Regions from separate parts of the Alkalihalobacillus phoenicis genome, predicted to be linked through region 2. Evidence: a T-box and tRNA genes for the amino acid it is inferred to sense, from the RefSeq annotation. Region 2 holds a T-box; the other holds one or more tRNA genes.
The links. The T-box of region 2 lies ahead of AA0017_RS06605 (tryptophan--tRNA ligase). A T-box ahead of a tRNA ligase gene usually reads a tRNA of that ligase, here a tRNA-Trp.

Region 1: it encodes a tRNA-Trp, which carries the amino acid that the T-box ahead of AA0017_RS06605 (tryptophan--tRNA ligase) is inferred to sense. The anticodon was not compared.

The regions. Positions count from the first base shown of each region.
Region 1 covers NZ_CP154853.1:2,774,809-2,784,066, reverse strand. Annotated here, with positions in the region: rRNA gene AA0017_RS13285 (16S ribosomal RNA) at 148-1,698, shown strand; rRNA gene AA0017_RS13280 (23S ribosomal RNA) at 2,124-5,064, shown strand; rRNA gene rrf (5S ribosomal RNA) at 5,277-5,392, shown strand; tRNA gene AA0017_RS13270 (tRNA-Asn) at 5,402-5,476, shown strand; tRNA gene AA0017_RS13265 (tRNA-Ser) at 5,487-5,580, shown strand; tRNA gene AA0017_RS13260 (tRNA-Glu) at 5,612-5,686, shown strand; tRNA gene AA0017_RS13255 (tRNA-Val) at 5,839-5,914, shown strand; tRNA gene AA0017_RS13250 (tRNA-Met) at 5,937-6,013, shown strand; tRNA gene AA0017_RS13245 (tRNA-Asp) at 6,049-6,125, shown strand; tRNA gene AA0017_RS13240 (tRNA-Phe) at 6,153-6,228, shown strand; tRNA gene AA0017_RS13235 (tRNA-Thr) at 6,236-6,308, shown strand; tRNA gene AA0017_RS13230 (tRNA-Tyr) at 6,379-6,463, shown strand; tRNA gene AA0017_RS13225 (tRNA-Trp) at 6,471-6,544, shown strand; tRNA gene AA0017_RS13220 (tRNA-His) at 6,556-6,631, shown strand; tRNA gene AA0017_RS13215 (tRNA-Gln) at 6,649-6,723, shown strand; tRNA gene AA0017_RS13210 (tRNA-Gly) at 6,728-6,802, shown strand; tRNA gene AA0017_RS13205 (tRNA-Cys) at 6,809-6,882, shown strand; tRNA gene AA0017_RS13200 (tRNA-Leu) at 6,920-7,008, shown strand; tRNA gene AA0017_RS13195 (tRNA-Arg) at 7,012-7,088, shown strand; gene AA0017_RS13190 (NupC/NupG family nucleoside CNT transporter) at 8,058-9,258, shown strand, end outside.
Region 2 covers NZ_CP154853.1:1,390,883-1,400,140, forward strand. Annotated here, with positions in the region: partial or broken gene AA0017_RS06585 (2-hydroxy-3-keto-5-methylthiopentenyl-1-phosphate phosphatase) at 1-109, shown strand, start outside; gene AA0017_RS06590 (methylthioribulose 1-phosphate dehydratase) at 106-756, shown strand; gene AA0017_RS06595 (1,2-dihydroxy-3-keto-5-methylthiopentene dioxygenase) at 734-1,264, shown strand; gene AA0017_RS06600 (SDR family oxidoreductase) at 1,432-2,070, shown strand; gene AA0017_RS06605 (tryptophan--tRNA ligase) at 2,375-3,376, opposite strand; T-box leader at 3,435-3,684, opposite strand; gene AA0017_RS06610 (NfeD family protein) at 3,921-4,445, shown strand; gene AA0017_RS06615 (SPFH domain-containing protein) at 4,470-6,032, shown strand; gene AA0017_RS06620 (TlpA family protein disulfide reductase) at 6,311-6,838, shown strand; gene AA0017_RS06625 (DUF3866 family protein) at 7,578-8,660, shown strand; gene mciZ (Z-ring formation inhibitor MciZ) at 8,591-8,779, opposite strand; gene AA0017_RS06635 (NUDIX domain-containing protein) at 8,899-9,258, shown strand, end outside.

The DNA of each region.
Region 1 (9,258 bases), 1.4 Mb from region 2:
ATGAGTTCTTTGAAAACTGAACAAAAGCCAAGCGAATTAAAGAGATACAAGGTATCTCGTCAATGTTAGTCATTGAGAAATCAATGCAAATTGGAACTTCAGTGAAAGCTGAAGCTAGCCAGCAAAATGAGCGAATCAGCTTATCCTTTAACGGAGAGTTTGATCCTGGCTCAGGACGAACGCTGGCGGCGTGCCTAATACATGCAAGTCGAGCGAACCAAAGGGAGCTTGCTCCCAGAGGTTAGCGGCGGACGGGTGAGTAACACGTGGGCAACCTGCCCTGTAGACTGGGATAACATCGAGAAATCGGTGCTAATACCGGATAATCAAAGGAATCACATGGTTCCTTTGTAAAAGATGGCTCCGGCTATCACTATGGGATGGGCCCGCGGCGCATTAGCTAGTTGGTAAGGTAATGGCTTACCAAGGCGACGATGCGTAGCCGACCTGAGAGGGTGATCGGCCACACTGGGACTGAGACACGGCCCAGACTCCTACGGGAGGCAGCAGTAGGGAATCTTCCGCAATGGACGAAAGTCTGACGGAGCAACGCCGCGTGAGTGATGAAGGTTTTCGGATCGTAAAGCTCTGTTGTTAGGGAAGAACAAGTGCCGTTCGAATAGGTCGGCACCTTGACGGTACCTAACCAGAAAGCCACGGCTAACTACGTGCCAGCAGCCGCGGTAATACGTAGGTGGCAAGCGTTGTCCGGAATTATTGGGCGTAAAGCGCGCGCAGGCGGTCTTTTAAGTCTGATGTGAAATATCGGGGCTCAACCCCGAGGGGTCATTGGAAACTGGGAGACTTGAGTACAGAAGAGGAGAGTGGAATTCCACGTGTAGCGGTGAAATGCGTAGATATGTGGAGGAACACCAGTGGCGAAGGCGACTCTCTGGTCTGTAACTGACGCTGAGGCGCGAAAGCGTGGGGAGCAAACAGGATTAGATACCCTGGTAGTCCACGCCGTAAACGATGAGTGCTAGGTGTTAGGGGTTTCGATGCCCTTAGTGCCGAAGTTAACACATTAAGCACTCCGCCTGGGGAGTACGGCCGCAAGGCTGAAACTCAAAGGAATTGACGGGGGCCCGCACAAGCAGTGGAGCATGTGGTTTAATTCGAAGCAACGCGAAGAACCTTACCAGGTCTTGACATCCTTTGACCACTCTAGAGATAGAGCTTTCCCCTTCGGGGGACAAAGTGACAGGTGGTGCATGGTTGTCGTCAGCTCGTGTCGTGAGATGTTGGGTTAAGTCCCGCAACGAGCGCAACCCTTGATCTTAGTTGCCAGCATTTAGTTGGGCACTCTAAGGTGACTGCCGGTGACAAACCGGAGGAAGGTGGGGATGACGTCAAATCATCATGCCCCTTATGACCTGGGCTACACACGTGCTACAATGGATGGTACAAAGGGCAGCAAAACCGCGAGGTCGAGCCAATCCCATAAAGCCATTCTCAGTTCGGATTGTAGGCTGCAACTCGCCTACATGAAGCCGGAATTGCTAGTAATCGCGGATCAGCATGCCGCGGTGAATACGTTCCCGGGCCTTGTACACACCGCCCGTCACACCACGAGAGTTTGTAACACCCGAAGTCGGTGGGGTAACCTTTTGGAGCCAGCCGCCTAAGGTGGGACAGATGATTGGGGTGAAGTCGTAACAAGGTAGCCGTATCGGAAGGTGCGGCTGGATCACCTCCTTTCTATGGAGTATTTAACTCTAGTCGACGAACAACTTCGGTTGTTTGCGCTTTGGTCCTTTTGTTCAGTTTTGAATGAACTAACCTTCATTCTAATAAATAGAAGAAGAGAATCCTTTCTTTTTGTAAAGAAGAGAGAGGGAGCTCGGAATTTATTGGTTCTTTGAAAACTAGATAATAAGATAAACATGATTAATTCATCGGAGTCTATAACGATAGACGAACGAGAATGTCAAGAATTCATATCAAACCTTTGATAATACGACCAAAGAGATTCGAGCAATCGAAAATCGGAAGTCAAATTTGGCAAAAAGAAACAAGGAGATCGAGGAAACGAAGCTTCGAAAGAATGGAGCGTACACTCGTACGTGACATGACTGAGAAGGCGAAGTTGACGAAGAAATCCGCCGTTGATTTGCAGCCAAAATGGTTAAGTTAGAAAGGGCGCACGGTGAATGCCTTGGCACTAGGAGCCGAAGAAGGACGCGACGAACGGCGAAACGCCTCGGGGAGCTGTAAGTAAGCTTTGAACCGGGGATATCCGAATGGGGGAACCCATCATCTTTAATAGGATGGTATCCATATCTGAATACATAGGGTATGAGAAGGCAGACCTGGGGAACTGAAACATCTAAGTACCCAGAGGAAGAGAAAGCAAATGCGATTTCCTGAGTAGCGGCGAGCGAAACGGAATCAGCCCAAACCAAGAGGCTTGCCTCTTGGGGTTGTAGGACACTCTATACGGAGTCAAAAAGAAACGAAGTAGGTGAAGCGACCTGGAAAGGTCCGTCGAAGAGGGTAACAACCCCGTAGCCGAAACTTCGTTTCCTCCAGAGTGGATCCTGAGTACGGCGGGACACGTGAAACCCCGTCGGAATCCGGGAGGACCATCTCCCAAGGCTAAATACTCCCTAGTGACCGATAGTGAACCAGTACCGTGAGGGAAAGGTGAAAAGCACCCCGGAAGGGGAGTGAAAGAGATCCTGAAACCGTGTGCCTACAACTAGTTGGAGCCCGTTAATGGGTGACAGCGTGCCTTTTGTAGAATGAACCGGCGAGTTACGATGTCGTGCAAGGTTAAGCTGATAAAGCGGAGCCGTAGCGAAAGCGAGTCTGAATAGGGCGAATGAGTACGCCGTCGTAGACCCGAAACCGTGTGATCTACCCATGTCCAGGGTGAAGTTCAGGTAACACTGAATGGAGGCCCGAACCCACGCATGTTGAAAAATGCGGGGATGAGGTGTGGGTAGGGGTGAAATGCCAATCGAACTCGGAAATAGCTGGTTCTCCCCGAAATAGCTTTAGGGCTAGCCTCGAGGTGAGAGTATTGGAGGTAGAGCACTGATTGGACTAGGGGTCCCCACAGGATTACCGAATTCAGTCAAACTCCGAATGCCAATTACTTATCCTCGGGAGTCAGACTGCGAGTGCTAAGATCCGTAGTCAAGAGGGAAACAGCCCAGACCATCAGCTAAGGTCCCCAAGTATACGTTAAGTGGAAAAGGATGTGGAGTTGCTTAGACAACCAGGATGTTGGCTTAGAAGCAGCCACCATTTAAAGAGTGCGTAATAGCTCACTGGTCGAGTGACTCTGCGCCGAAAATGTACCGGGGCTAAACGTATCACCGAAGCTATGGATTTACACCTTCAGGTGTAAGTGGTAGGGGAGCGTTCTAAATGCAGCGAAGTCAGATCGTGAGGACTGGTGGAGCGTTTAGAAGTGAGAATGCCGGTATGAGTAGCGAAAAGAGGGGTGAGAATCCCCTCCGTCGAAAGCCCAAGGTTTCCTGAGGAAGGCTCGTCCGCTCAGGGTTAGTCGGGACCTAAGCCGAGGCTGAAAAGCGTAGGCGATGGACAACAGGTTGAAATTCCTGTACCACCTCCTCACCGTTTGAGTAATGGGGGGACGCAGAAAGATAGGGTAAGCGCACTGATGGATATGTGCGTCCAAGCAGTTAGGCTGAGAAGTAGGCAAATCCGCTTCTCATGAAGGCTGAGCTGTGATGGCGAGGGAAATTTAGTACCGAAGTTCCTGATTCTACACTGCCAAGAAAAGCCTCTAGCGAGGTGAGAGGTGCCCGTACCGTAAACCGACACAGGTAGGCGAGAAGAGAATTCTAAGACGCTCGGGAGAACTCTCGTTAAGGAACTCGGCAAAATGACCCCGTAACTTCGGGAGAAGGGGTGCTCTATTAAGGTGAATAGCCTGAGAGAGCCGCAGTGAAAAGATCCAAGCGACTGTTTAGCAAAAACACAGGTCTCTGCGAAGCCGCAAGGCGAAGTATAGGGGCTGACACCTGCCCGGTGCTGGAAGGTTAAGAGGAGGGGTTATCCCTTACGGGAGAAGCTCTGAATTGAAGCCCCAGTAAACGGCGGCCGTAACTATAACGGTCCTAAGGTAGCGAAATTCCTTGTCGGGTAAGTTCCGACCCGCACGAATGGTGTAACGATTTGGATACTGTCTCAACGAGAGACCCGGTGAAATTATAGTACCTGTGAAGATGCAGGTTACCCGCGACAGGACGGAAAGACCCCATGGAGCTTTACTGTAGCTTGATATTGGATGTTGGTACAGTTTGTACAGGATAGGTAGGAGCCTTGGAAGCCGGAGCGCTAGCTTCGGTGGAGGCGTCGGTGGGATACTACCCTGACTGTGCTGACATTCTAACCTCGGACCGTGATCCGGTTCAGGGACAGTGTCAGGTGGGCAGTTTGACTGGGGCGGTCGCCTCCTAAACAGTAACGGAGGCGCCCAAAGGTTCCCTCAGAATGGTTGGAAATCATTCGTAGAGTGCAAAGGCAAAAGGGAGCTTGACTGCGAGACCTACAAGTCGAGCAGGGACGAAAGTCGGGCTTAGTGATCCGGTGGTTCCGCATGGAAGGGCCATCGCTCAACGGATAAAAGCTACCCTGGGGATAACAGGCTTATCTCCCCCAAGAGTCCACATCGACGGGGAGGTTTGGCACCTCGATGTCGGCTCATCGCATCCTGGGGCTGAAGTAGGTCCCAAGGGTTGGGCTGTTCGCCCATTAAAGCGGTACGCGAGCTGGGTTCAGAACGTCGTGAGACAGTTCGGTCCCTATCCGTCGCGGGCGCAGGAAATTTGAGAGGAGCTGTCCTTAGTACGAGAGGACCGGGATGGACACACCGCTGGTGTACCAGTTGTTCCGCCAGGAGCATCGCTGGGTAGCTACGTGTGGAAGGGATAAGTGCTGAAAGCATCTAAGCATGAAGCCCCCCTCAAGATGAGATTTCCCATGGAGTTAATCCAGTAAGACCCCTTAGAGATGATGAGGTTGATAGGTCTGGTGTGGAAGCGTGGCGACACGTGGAGCTGACAGATACTAATCGGTCGAGGACTTATCCATTATTATTCTTGACATCATGTTTTATCGATTATCTAGTTTTGAGAGAACTCTCAAACAAAAGAATAAATTTCATCAAGAATTGATTTGGCAAAGAGAACCAAGAAATTCGAGGAAGCGACTGACTGAAAGAATGAAGTGTACACCCGTACACGACATGACTGAAGGAGGGAAGCTGACGAAGAAGTTCGCCGGTTATCTGAAGCCAAAAAAAGTCTGGTGGCGATAGCGAAGAGGTCACACCCGTTCCCATGCCGAACACGGCCGTTAAGCTCTTCAGCGCCGATGGTAGTTGGGGGCTTCCCCCTGTGAGAGTAGGACGTTGCCAGGCATATATTATTCCACAGTAGCTCAGTGGTAGAGCAATCGGCTGTTAACCGATCGGTCGTAGGTTCGAGTCCTACCTGTGGAGCCAAGATTTATTCGGAGAGCTGTCCGAGTTGGCCGAAGGAGCACGATTGGAAATCGTGTAGGCGGTGTAGAACCGTCTCGAGGGTTCGAATCCCTCGCTCTCCGCCAGAAAATACTCGGATTTATATAAATAACAGATGGCCCGTTGGTCAAGCGGTTAAGACACCGCCCTTTCACGGCGGTAACACGGGTTCGAATCCCGTACGGGTCACCAACTTTTAAACTGAAGCCTAAAAGGCAGTTGTCAAAGAGAAGCGAAAAGGTCGAGGATAGGAAGTGTTCGAAAGAAGGAGCGTACATCGTACGTGACTGAAAGAGAAACACGAACTAGACGAAGAGATTTGAAGCTTATCTGAAGACAAATATGGAGGATTAGCTCAGCTGGGAGAGCACCTGCCTTACAAGCAGGGGGTCGGCGGTTCGATCCCGTCATCCTCCACCATTTAAATTTATCTTAATAATATCGCGGGGTGGAGCAGTCTGGTAGCTCGTCGGGCTCATAACCCGAAGGTCGATGGTTCAAATCCGTCCCCCGCAACCAATATTTATTTATAGTAATATAACCAATTTATACTTGGTCCGGTAGTTCAGTTGGTTAGAATGCCTGCCTGTCACGCAGGAGGTCGCGGGTTCGAGTCCCGTCCGGACCGCCATTATATCATAATATAAAATACATATTTGGCTTGGTAGCTCAGTCGGTAGAGCAATGGACTGAAAATCCATGTGTCGGCGGTTCGATTCCGTCCCAAGCCACCATTCTAATGCCGGCCTAGCTCAATTGGTAGAGCAACTGACTTGTAATCAGTAGGTTGGGGGTTCAAGTCCTCTGGCCGGCACTCTAAAAAATTTATAATAAAAAGTTGTTGATTTTTTATAGCAATTGAGGTATTATAAATAGTGTCGTTTGGAGGGGTAGCGAAGTGGCTAAACGCGGCGGACTGTAAATCCGCTCCCTAAGGGTTCGGCGGTTCGAATCCGTCCCCCTCCACCATTTATGTAGGGGCATAGTTTAAAGGTAGAACGAAGGTCTCCAAAACCTTTGGTGTGGGTTCAATTCCTACTGCCCCTGCCAAATTTAATATGGCGATTGTGGTGAAGTGGTTAACACATCGGATTGTGGTTCCGACATTCGTGGGTTCGATTCCCATCAGTCGCCCCATTTTTCTTTTGAAATATTGGGCTATGGCCAAGCGGTAAGGCAACGGATTTTGATTCCGTCATGCGTTGGTTCGAATCCAGCTAGCCCAGCCAATATGCGGAAGTAGTTCAGTGGTAGAACACCACCTTGCCAAGGTGGGGGTCGCGGGTTCGAATCCCGTCTTCCGCTCCAATTGATGGCGGCATAGCCAAGGGGTAAGGCACGGGTCTGCAAAACCTTTATCCCCGGTTCAAATCCGGGTGCCGCCTCCATCGATTATTTCTTTATATCTGCCTACATACCTAAAATGCCGGGGTGGTGGAATTGGCAGACACACAGGACTTAAAATCCTGCGGTAGGTGACTACCGTGCCGGTTCAAGTCCGGCCCTCGGCACCATATGCGCCCTTAGCTCAGCTGGATAGAGTGTTTGACTACGAATCAAAAGGTCGGGAGTTCGAATCTCTCAGGGCGCGCCATTTTATTTAACACAAACGATTCTGAAAAGAGATCGTTTTTTTATTTATTCAAATCCATAACATAACAGATTGATAAAAAATGATAGGCGACTTGTTCTTTTATGAGAGAGCAGTCGCTTTTTTTATTAGCATAACCGCTAGTTATTCCATAAATGATTTAAAAGTGGCTGATCGGTAGCTGTAAAAAGCAGCAGTAAGGAATCTTCTTACTGCTGCTTTTCTTCAATTTATTGAATCGGAGCCGAGGTGTTTACTTGTTCGTGATTTCTTTACGGCGTTAGCTCAGTTGTGATGGGTATCACTGCCACCAGCAACAGGTAGATCTAAAGTTTCAGCTAAATCAAAAATTACTTTTTCATTTCATTAATTCCTTGACTATATAAGTCTTTTCGATTTAAATCAAGGGCATCAAGACGCTTTAATAAACGAGTTTGAGTACCCGTACGGTAAGAGTGGATTTCATACGCATCTGCCGATTGGAGCTGGAGGACAAATGGGAGAACAAGAGGCCGAAGTTTTTGTTCTTTCCCTTGATCCAAGGTGTATATGAACAGAGAAGGTAAGGGATAACTTCTTATTACTTGTTAAAGAAATGACTTCTTCACTATAGAAGTAATGAAATCAAGGTTGAAAAGTGGGAACACTTCTTGTATTATTAAAAAGGATAGTTTTTAAAAGATATGACGTCTGACGTCTGATGATAAAAATAAGTGAAAAGGTTTTCAAAGGGAGTGAATTTTAAAAACTCAAAACAAAAGGAGATGGATTTTAGGACATTTATAGAAAAAATAATGATTTGGCTTTTGGGTAAGAGATTGGAAGTACGAAAAGTGTTAATCGATAGATATTTAATTTTACATCAGTAAATTTTTTTGCGAACAAGAGGTCTGACATCTGAAGTCAAGCGAATTTATAAGTGGGTTTCTAGATGATCTGACGTTCTTGTATTAAAAATGAAGGAGATTCATTATGAATGTTATTTGGGGAATCTTAGGTATATTTTTTGTATTAAGCCTTGCCTTTTTATTATCAAACAATAAAAAGAGAATAAATCTTCGTACGATAATAGGAGGTCTAATGATTCAACTCTCCTTTGCATTTATTGTTTTAAAATGGGAAACTGGGCAAAAAATTCTAAGTTGGTTGGCTTTGAAAATTCAAGACATTATTAATTATACAAATGAAGGAATTGGTTTCTTATTTGGTGGGTTGATTGGTAATGAAAGTATCGGCTTTATTTTTGCATTTCAAGTTTTAACCGTTATTATCTTTTTTTCATCGCTTATTTCTGTCCTGTATTATCTCGGAATTATGCAATGGTTTATTAAAATTATTGGCGGAGGGCTTTCAAAGTTACTTGGGACAAGCCAGGCAGAATCGATGTCCGCTGCTGCAAATATTTTTGTTGGTCAAACAGAAGCTCCACTTGTTATCCGTCCATACATTGCAAAGTTAACCCAATCAGAGCTCTTTGCAGTTATGACGGGTGGTCTTGCTTCTATTGCAGGATCAGTCCTAATCGGGTATTCATTATTGGGCGTTCCACTTGAATATCTTTTAGCAGCTAGCTTTATGGCAGCACCAGCCGGTTTAATTATTGCTAAAATTATCGTACCTGAAACAGAAACAGTAACGGAGCTGAGAATGGCTGCCAATACAATTGAAACGCAGCAAGAACTTGAAACAGCAGCTACAGCTGAAATACAACAAGATCTTCCACTTGAAGAAAAAATAGAGGTGGAAGAGGAAAAACCAGCCAATGTAATTGATGCAGCGGCAAGAGGAGCATCTGATGGTTTAATGCTTGCTTTAAATGTAGGAGCAATGTTGCTTGCATTTATCGCTTTAATTGCTTTAATGAATGGAATTCTTTCCGGAATCGGTGGTTGGTTCGGCTTTGAATCATTATCATTAGAATTGATTTTAGGTTATGTATTTGCTCCAATTGCTTTTGCCGTTGGTGTACCATGGAATGATGTCCTTCAGGCTGGTAGTTTTATTGGACAAAAAATTGTTTTAAATGAGTTTGTTGCATACGCTGCGTTTGCTCCTGAAATGGCAAATTTATCAGCAAAAACGAATATTGTTGTGAGTTTTGCTCTTTGTGGATTTGCAAATCTAGGATCACTAGCGATACTTATTGGTGGTTTAGGTGGTCTTGCCCCGAATA
Region 2 (9,258 bases):
TCGTGATTTTTTAAAGGAAAAATGTGAGGAATTACAATTGCCTTATTCATCGTTTGAAAATTTCCACGAAATTGTTGAGCAATTAAAAAGTAAGGAGGTAACATTATGAGTGATGAGCGTTGGAACGAACTTGCAGATATTAAAGATGAACTAGCAGCAAGGGATTGGTTTCCAGGAACGAGTGGGAATTTATCGATAAAAATAAGCTCTGATCCGCTTACTTTTTTAGTGACAGCAAGCGGCAAAGATAAACGTAAAAGAACAGATGAAGATTTTTTACTCGTCAATGAATCGGGTATAGCGGTTGAGAAAACACACTTAAAACCTTCAGCCGAAACGCTTTTACATACTGAAATCTATCAAAAAACGGATGCGGGCTGTAGTTTGCATATTCATACATTGGATAATAATCTCATTTCAGATTTGTATGGAGACAAAGGTTTTATCACATTTAAAGGGCAAGAATTAATTAAAGCATTTGGCATTTGGGAAGAGGATGGCGAAATCAACTTACCGATTATTGAAAATCATGCTCATATTCCCACCTTAGCGAAAAAGTTAGCCGCTCAAATCACACCTGAAGTAAAAGGTGTACTCATTCGTAATCATGGTATTACCGTCTGGGGACGAACGGGTTTTGAAGCTAAAAAACACCTTGAAGCATTTGAATTTCTATGTTCGTTTCACTTACGACAATTACAATATAAACAATTAATTAGAGGAGGAATTGAAAATGGCAACGTTACGTTTTCATGATAATGACGAAAGAATCGCAGGAGAGGAATTAGTTTCCTATTTAGAGGCACAAGATGTTATTTATGAACAGTGGGGAACAGGTAATTTACCCGAGCATTTAGTGGAAAACTTCACGTTAACAGATGAAAACAAAGAAGAAATTTTAGACGTTTATAAGAATGAAATTGCTGATATTTCTGCACGTCGAGGCTATCTAACGGCAGATGTTATTTCTTTATCTGATTCAACACCGAATTTAGATGACCTTTTAAAGAACTTCTTAAATGAGCACCATCATACAGATGATGAAGTTCGTTTTATCGTCAGTGGTCATGGTATATTTGCGATTGAAAGCAAAGATAAAAGATGGTTTGATGTTGAACTTGAGCCAGGTGATCTGATTTCTGTACCAGAGTATTATCGTCATTACTTTACTTTACAAGAGGATCGTAAAGTCGTTGCGGTTCGTATATTTAAAACAAAAGAAGGATGGGTTCCTGTTTACGATAAAGAGGAGCAACCTTCATAAGAAGTTTATGGATAAGAGTTGGGTCAATTAAATGATTGCCTAACTCTTTGTTTATTTTCACATTTGCAAAAATGGATGTGGTTTTTAGGGGAGTCACATTCGTATGAAAAGGGTGTTGAGTTTAAATTTATTCATATCGGGTAGAACATGGTTAAGGAGTTGATAATGTGAATGTACTATTAGTTGGCGCAAATGGACAGGTAGCAAAAGAAGCGATTAAGGAATTAAAAGATCAAGGCCACACTACATATGCAATGATTCGAAAGAAAGAACAAGCTGATTTATTGAAAAAGATTGGAGCTGATGAAGTTATATTGGCTGATTTAGAGCAGGATTTTTCTCATGCCTTCGAAGGCATCGATGCTGTTATTTTTGCGGCTGGATCGGGTGGTACAACGGGTGCTGATAAGACGATCTTAATTGATTTATGGGGAGCGATAAAGGTTGTGGATGAAACGATTAAACATAAGATAAAACGTTTTGTCATGCTGAGCTCAATGGGAACGGTTGACCCTGATAAGAGTGACCGAATTCGTCATTACTTAGTAGCAAAAAAATTAGCTGATGATCATTTAAAAAGAAGTAATTTAAATTATACGATCGTTCGTCCAGGCTCGTTAAGTAATGACGAACCTTTAGGTAAGATTAAATTGGAAGAAGAAATTAAAAATCGTGATAATACGATTACGAGAGCAGATGTTGCTAAAGTACTCGTTTCCGTGCTAGAAAAAGAAAATACGTATCGCAAAACCTTTGAAATTTTAAATGGGGAAGAAGAAATTGAATCAGCCTTAAATAAAGTCTAAAAGGAAATATGAGTTAATAAAAAAAGTGGCTAAATAGAAAGTGCTTCTAAATATAGAGGAGTTTCGAGTGACGGTAGACCGTCACTCGTTTTTTCATTCAGATGTGGCGGATAATAGTTAAATAGGTAATGAAAATGTGAGCTGATCCGGATTAGGGTTCGAATAGCAGTGAATAGGTAATGAGAATCCACTCTGATCCGGATTAGGGTGCGAAATAACTGTGAATTAGTAATGAAGACTCGTCCTGTGCCAGATTTTGGTGCGATTTAACTTAGAAGCTCTTGATTTTATAGTTTCCGCACATTTAATACAATGATAGTAACCCGATTGTTTCTTTGATTTCCGTTAATTTTTTTGCCGAATGAGTTCGAGCTTTTTCGGCCCCCACTGCTAAGACTTTTTCAATTTCGGCTGGATGGGCGATTAATTCTTTATATTTAACTCTTGGTTTCTCTAATTCTCGATTCATGACTGTATAGAGGGCCTCTTTTACTTCTCCCCAACCGATTCCTTTTTCGTAATGTTCTTTCATTTCTATCGTTTCACTTGCCGTAGCAAAAGTTTGATACATCGTAAACAAAGGAGAGGAGGAGTAGTCTTTTCTTTCAGTTGGTGATGATGAATCTGTCTTTACTTGCTTAATTAACTTCTTTAAAGTCTTTGGTTCAGAGAAGAGTGGAATTGTATTTTGATAACTTTTACTCATTTTACGACCATCCAGCCCAGGTAAGACGGCGACTTCTTTTTCAATAAAATAGTTTGGTAATGTAAATGTTTTTCCATAAGTTTGGTTAAAATGGTCAGCTAAATCACGGGCAATTTCAATATGTTGGATTTGATCTTTGCCAACTGGAACGATATCAGCATTAAAGATTAATATATCGGCAGACATTAAAATAGGGTAGTTAAAGAGACCCATGTTCACACCTGTGTCCGTATCAATATTGGCCCGTTTATTTTTATCAACAATTGCTTTATAAGCATGAGCACGGTTCATCAGCCCTTTTGCTGTTAAGTTTGACAAAATCCAGTTTAACTCCAATAATTCAGGAATATCTGACTGTCGATAAAAGGTCGCTTTTTTTGGATCTAACCCAAGTGCAATCCAGGTCGCGGCCACTTCTAATGTCTGTTTTTTTAATAGTTGTGCATCTTTAACAGAATTTAAAGCATGCATATTCGCAATAAAATAGAAAGGCTCAAGTTGATTATCTTCCATGAAGTTAAGAGCTGGTTTAACCGCCCCAGCAAAATTTCCAATATGAATGTTTCCTGTTGGTTTAATTCCAGTTATAATTCGCTTCATCCTCTTATCCCCTTTTAGGTTTTTTCATTATATAAATAAAAAAGTCTCCCGTCCTCAAAAAAAGGACGGGAGACCCGTGGTACCACCTTTGTTCGTTTTTATTAAAAAACGCACTTATCGACGTACGGAAATAAAGATCATTTCGATACGCTGCCTTTTGTAACGATAAGGCGTTTCGTCAAGTCCTACTATTCGTTCAGCCTGAAAGCTCCAAAGCCCATTCAACAATTGTTGCAGACTGATTCACACCAACCACCAGCTCTCTTAACTGCCGCAAATTGTTTACTCTTCTTTATCTATGCTTTATCCATATATTTGAATTTTTATTGATTGTAATGGAAATAAAATGAGAATGCAAGCCTTTTTGAAAATTAAAATAAAATAAATTTTTAAAATTTAATTGTGTTCAACTGAAACATTTTTTAAACTAGAACGTATAGATTATTAGTTAATAAATACAAATGAAGGGAGGTATTGCCTACATAGGAAGACCTTTTAATTACGCTAAAGGATTTCCAATTATGAGAACGAGAGGAGGAGAACCATGGAGGATATCCAACAGATATATTTTATTGGTTTAATTATCGGAGCAGCGATTACGATTCTTTATTTACTTCTGAGCGATTTTTTAGATGCTATTCTTGGGTTTCTTGATGGAATTTTCAACCCTGTACTCGTTCTGTCATTTCTTACCTTTTTCTGTGCTTCTGGATATTTATTAGAGTTTTTACCGATTAATTCCTTTGTTATTATCGCGATTTCGATTGGGGTTGCCTTACTGTTAGTCACATTATTAAATGTTTTTATTCTTGTGCCATTATCCAATGCAGAGGCGACGTTAGGTTATAGTGAAGATGATTTACGCGGACGAATTGCTGAGGTTATTATTTCGATTCCAGAGGACGGTTTTGGTGAAATCATGATTAGAGATCATAGTGGTCATATCTCAAGGTCAGCTAAAAGCTTTGAAGGTCCAGCGATTGCTTCAGGTACAGAAGTGATTGTGATTGATATTCAAGCAGGAATTCTCTATGTAGCAGAGCGAGAAAACGAGCAATTAGATGTATAAAAAATGGATAGTGGAGGCTAAAAAATGTTAGAAGCACCTTTTATTGTTATAGGTTTAGTAGTTGCGATTGTGATTGCATTAGTAGCTGTTTTTGTTACGAAATATCGAACGGCTGGTCCCGATGAAGCGTTAATCGTGACAGGAAGTTTTTTAGGTTCAAAAAATGTTAATACCGATGCGATCGGTAATAAAATAAAAATTGTTCGTGGTGGTGGTACGTTTGTCTTGCCTGTTTTCCAACAAGCGGAACCACTAACACTATTATCTAGTAAACTAGATGTACAAACGCCAGAAGTTTATACGGAGCAAGGTGTTCCGGTTATTGCCGATGGAACTGCAATCATTAAAATTGGTAGCTCGATTGGAGAAATTGCTACAGCTGCGGAACAATATTTAGGAAAACCTAAAGCAGAGCGTGAGCAAGAAGCGAAGGAAGTACTAGAAGGTCATTTGCGTTCCATTTTAGGGACGATGACGGTAGAAGAGATTTATCGAAATCGTGAGCGTTTTTCACAAGAGGTTCAGAAAGTAGCTTCACAAGATTTAGCAAAAATGGGTCTTATCATCGTTTCCTTTACGATTAAAGATTTACGAGATAACAATGGTTATTTAGAGTCACTTGGTAAGCCAAGAATTGCTCAAATTAAACGAGACGCTGATATTGCAACAGCTGAAGCGGAGAAGGAAACAAGAATTAAACAAGCGGAAGCAAGCAAAGAAGCCAAACGCTCTGAATTAGAAAGAGCGACAGAAATTGCCGAAGCGGAAAAAGTGAATCAATTAAAAGTTGCAGAATTCAGAACAGAGCAAGATAAAGCAAAAGCGAGAGCAGACCAATCGTATCACTTGGAAGAGGCAAGAGCGAAACAGGAAGTAACGGAGCAACAAATGCAAGTTCAAATTATTGAGCGTCAAAAACAAATTGAATTAGAAGAAAAAGAGATTCAAAGACGAGAGCGTCAATATGATTCAGAAGTGAAGAAAAAAGCCGATGCCGATCGTTATGCTGTTGAACAGGCGGCAGAAGCAACGAAGTGGAAACAAGTTACAGAAGCCGATGCCGAGAAATATCGTGTGGAAGCAATGGCAAAAGCAGAAGCTGAGAAGGTACGTGTCGATGGTTTAGCACATGCCGAAGCGGAAAGAGCAAAAGGGGAAAGTGAAGCCGAAGTTATCCGACTTAAAGGTCTTGCCGAAGCCGAAGCGAAAGAGAAAATTGCTGAAGCATTTGAAATGTACGGTCAAGCGGCTATGCTTGATATGATCTTGGAAATGTTACCTAATTACGCAAAAGAAATTGCGAGTCCGCTTTCTAATATTGATAAGATTACGGTTGTGGATACAGGTGGAAATGGTGAAGGGAGTGGGGCTAATAAAGTAACGTCCTATGCGACGGACTTAATGTCTACTCTACAAACAACTTTAAAAGAATCATCTGGTATTGATGTCAAGGAACTGATTGAAAATTTCTCTGGAAAAGGGAATGTGAAACAGTCGATTGACCAGTTATCTGAGGAATTAAAGACTAAAAATGATCCTACTCAGGACTTAAAAGCTAAAAATGATTCTACCGAGGATGCCTCTTAAAAAATAAGTCGTAGGATAATAGAGTTTGAGAGTTTTCGTTTATATTCAAATGAATCAAAGACAAACTAAATAAATAGGAGCTAATGAAGGCTAACTAGTGGCTTTCATTAGCTTTTTTATGTGGTTGAAGGTTTGGATTAGAAATGATTTTGGGTAGATGCCTCCGTCTAAGGGGGACCGTGGATCTAAGCTGTAACAAAATAGTCACTCCATATACTTGCTCCGTTTCTCTTCTATTTCTATAATGAGATAGTAGGATATTTGAGGGGGACGCATAAGTGAATAAGCTCGTAACAATTATCATAATTACAGCAGCTATTATCGGGATTGTTGTGACTTTTTTTATAACAGACCGAATTGAGGTAGGAAATGAACCAGGTATGGAAGCGATTGATTTTACATTGCCAATGTATAAAGAGGAGACAAAAAGTTTAAGTGATTTTTTTGGTGATGTCATTGTATTGAATGCTTGGGCTTCGTGGTGTGAACCGTGTATTAGAGAAATGCCGGATTTAATGGAGATAGATGAAGAGTACGGCAATGATGTCACAGTATTAACGATTAATATGCAAAAGTTTGAACGAACTTTAACGGATGCTCCTGAATTTATAGAAGAAATTGGATTAACGTTACCTGTCTTTTTTGATGAGGAAGGTAAGGTATATGAAGAATATCATATTACAACTGGATTTCCGAGGACGTATGTGATTAATCAAGAAGGTATTATTAAAGATGTTTTTAAAGGTGAAGTGAATAAAGAAATGCTCGAACATAGTATTGAGCCTTTGTTGTCTAAAAGAGAGTAGTATATATGTACTGCTTTCTTTTTTTTTTTGAAAAGAGAGCGGGAATTAGGGGGCTAGATTAATTCGACGTAAAAGCAAAGCGAGCTGGAAAGAATAAGCCGAATAAGCGGAGAGTTCGACGTAAAAGTAAAGCGAGCTGGAAAGAATAAGCCGAATAAGAGGGAGTTCGACGTAAAAGTAAAACGAGTAGGAAAGAATAAGCCGAATAAGAGAGGGTTCGACGTCAAAGTAAAGCGAGCTGGAAAAAATAAGCTGAATAAGAGAGGGTTCGACGTAAAGGCAAAGCGAGCTGGAAAAAATAAGCTGAATAGGCGGAGGGTTCGACGTCAAAGCAAAGCGAGCTGGAAAGAATAAGCCGAATAAGAGAGGGTTCGACGTCAAAGCAAAGCGAGCTGGAAAGAATAAGCCGAATAAGAGAGGGTTCGACGTAAAAGCAAAGCGAGTAGGAAAGAATAAGCCGAATAAGAGAGGGTTCGACGTAAAAGCAAAGCGAGCTGGAAAGAATAAGCCGAATAAGCGGAGAGTTCGACGTCAAAGTAAAGGTCGCATAAACGCCAAGTGCATGGAACATTCAGATTAAAGAGTTTGAGCCATTCTGCAAGAGGCTTTTCCGTTTCCTCATCATTCTCCAATATGAGTAATACTTGTTTGTCCTTAGCTTTACTTTTTCATTTCAGATCATAAATTCCATAAATTTGAGATATGCTAGTAGTATTCTGGGATTAGGGCGGGTGAGTATATGTATCGTGAGGAGCTGGTAAAAGTCCTTCGGGTTATTAGTGAGGATAAGCAGGTACAGTGGCTCGAGACGGATCAGTTTTCAAAAAAGGCGATTTTATATAAGGCTTTTACAAATCCTGTTCAAAAAGGGGATGTCGTTTTAGTTAATGTGACAGCCTCTTTATTACGGCTTGGTACGGGTGGGTATGATTTTGTGAAAGCTAACTACGAAAAGTCAAGTGATTATGAGCATTCTGAAGATAATGGCCATATTATGAAATTGAGGTATACTCCGATGCAGCATAGTGTGATGGCCGTTGAATCACAAGAAAGTCCATTTCATTCCCTCTTTTCGGAAAAGTTTACCTTACGTGAGCAGAAAATATTATTAGCAGAGCTCCATAGTATGGTCCCACTTGTTTTTTCAATCGCTCAGCTCCTACATCAAGAGGCAAAAGTATGTGTCATTTTTGATGATCAAGCAGCGTTAGCTTTGTCCGTTAGTGAGCATTTACAAAAGCTTCATTCATATGAACATTTTTATTCCATTACAATTGGTCAAGCGTTTGGTGGCATGTATGAGGCAACGACCTTACAAACAGCCTTACAATTTGCGACCCAATATCTAGAAGCCGATTTAGTTGTCGTGTCTGTTGGACCAGGTGTTGTTGGCACGGGTACAAAATATGGTTTTTCTGGTATTGAACAAGCAAAATGGGCTAATGTAATTGGAGCGTTAGATGGTATCCCAGTCTGGATTCCGAGACTTTCATTCCATGATAAACGACAAAGACAACAAGGGTTAAGCCATCATACGAGAACGGCTTTGTTTCAATTTACTTATGCACGTTCCATTTTGCCATTTCCTGAAATGAAAACCTCCGATCAGCAATTAATTGAAAAACAGTTAAGCCAAGAAAATTCATTGGTCGAACATGATATTGTCTGGTCAGAGTTGAAAGGGCAAGAACCGATTATCGAGCAAGCGTTTCATTTTTATGGGCAAGAAATTAAAACAATGGGGCGAACGTTTCAAGATGATCCCATTTTCTTTTTAGCTGTTGCTGAATCAACTAAAGTGAGCTTAGGCTTGGGTGGGTAAACGGTCTCACTCCATTCTTTGACGTAGTGATAATGTTGACTAGCTTCTTTTAATTTCGCCTTAATTTCCCACGCTTTCCCTGTTAGTCTGACACCATTTGCATGAACAAATATTTTCAAATGAATCGTCTCCTTCTATTAAAAATTTAAAATGAAATCGATTGGATGCGACTGAAGAAACAGCTTGTGATACACTTTTATGAGCGAGAAAAATAAAATAGAACAAAGGAATGATAGTTTTGGATCATTTGATAGAGAAAACAATAGGGAAACAAGATATTTACAAAGGACGAATCATTTCCTTACAACTTGAAGATGTCATACTGCCTAATGGTGAACAAAGTAAACGAGAAGTTGTTAAACATCCTGGTGCGGTAGGGGTTATCCCGATTACATCCGATGGAAAAATTGTCATGGTGCGTCAATATCGAAAAGCATTAGAAAAAGTCATTATCGAAATTCCAGCTGGTAAGCTTGATGTAAATGAAGAACCTTTACTTTGCGCCAAAAGAGAGTTACAAGAAGAAACGGGCTATGTATCTGACAGTATGGAATTTATTGTTTCTTTTTATACGTCACCTGGATTTGCGGACGAATTG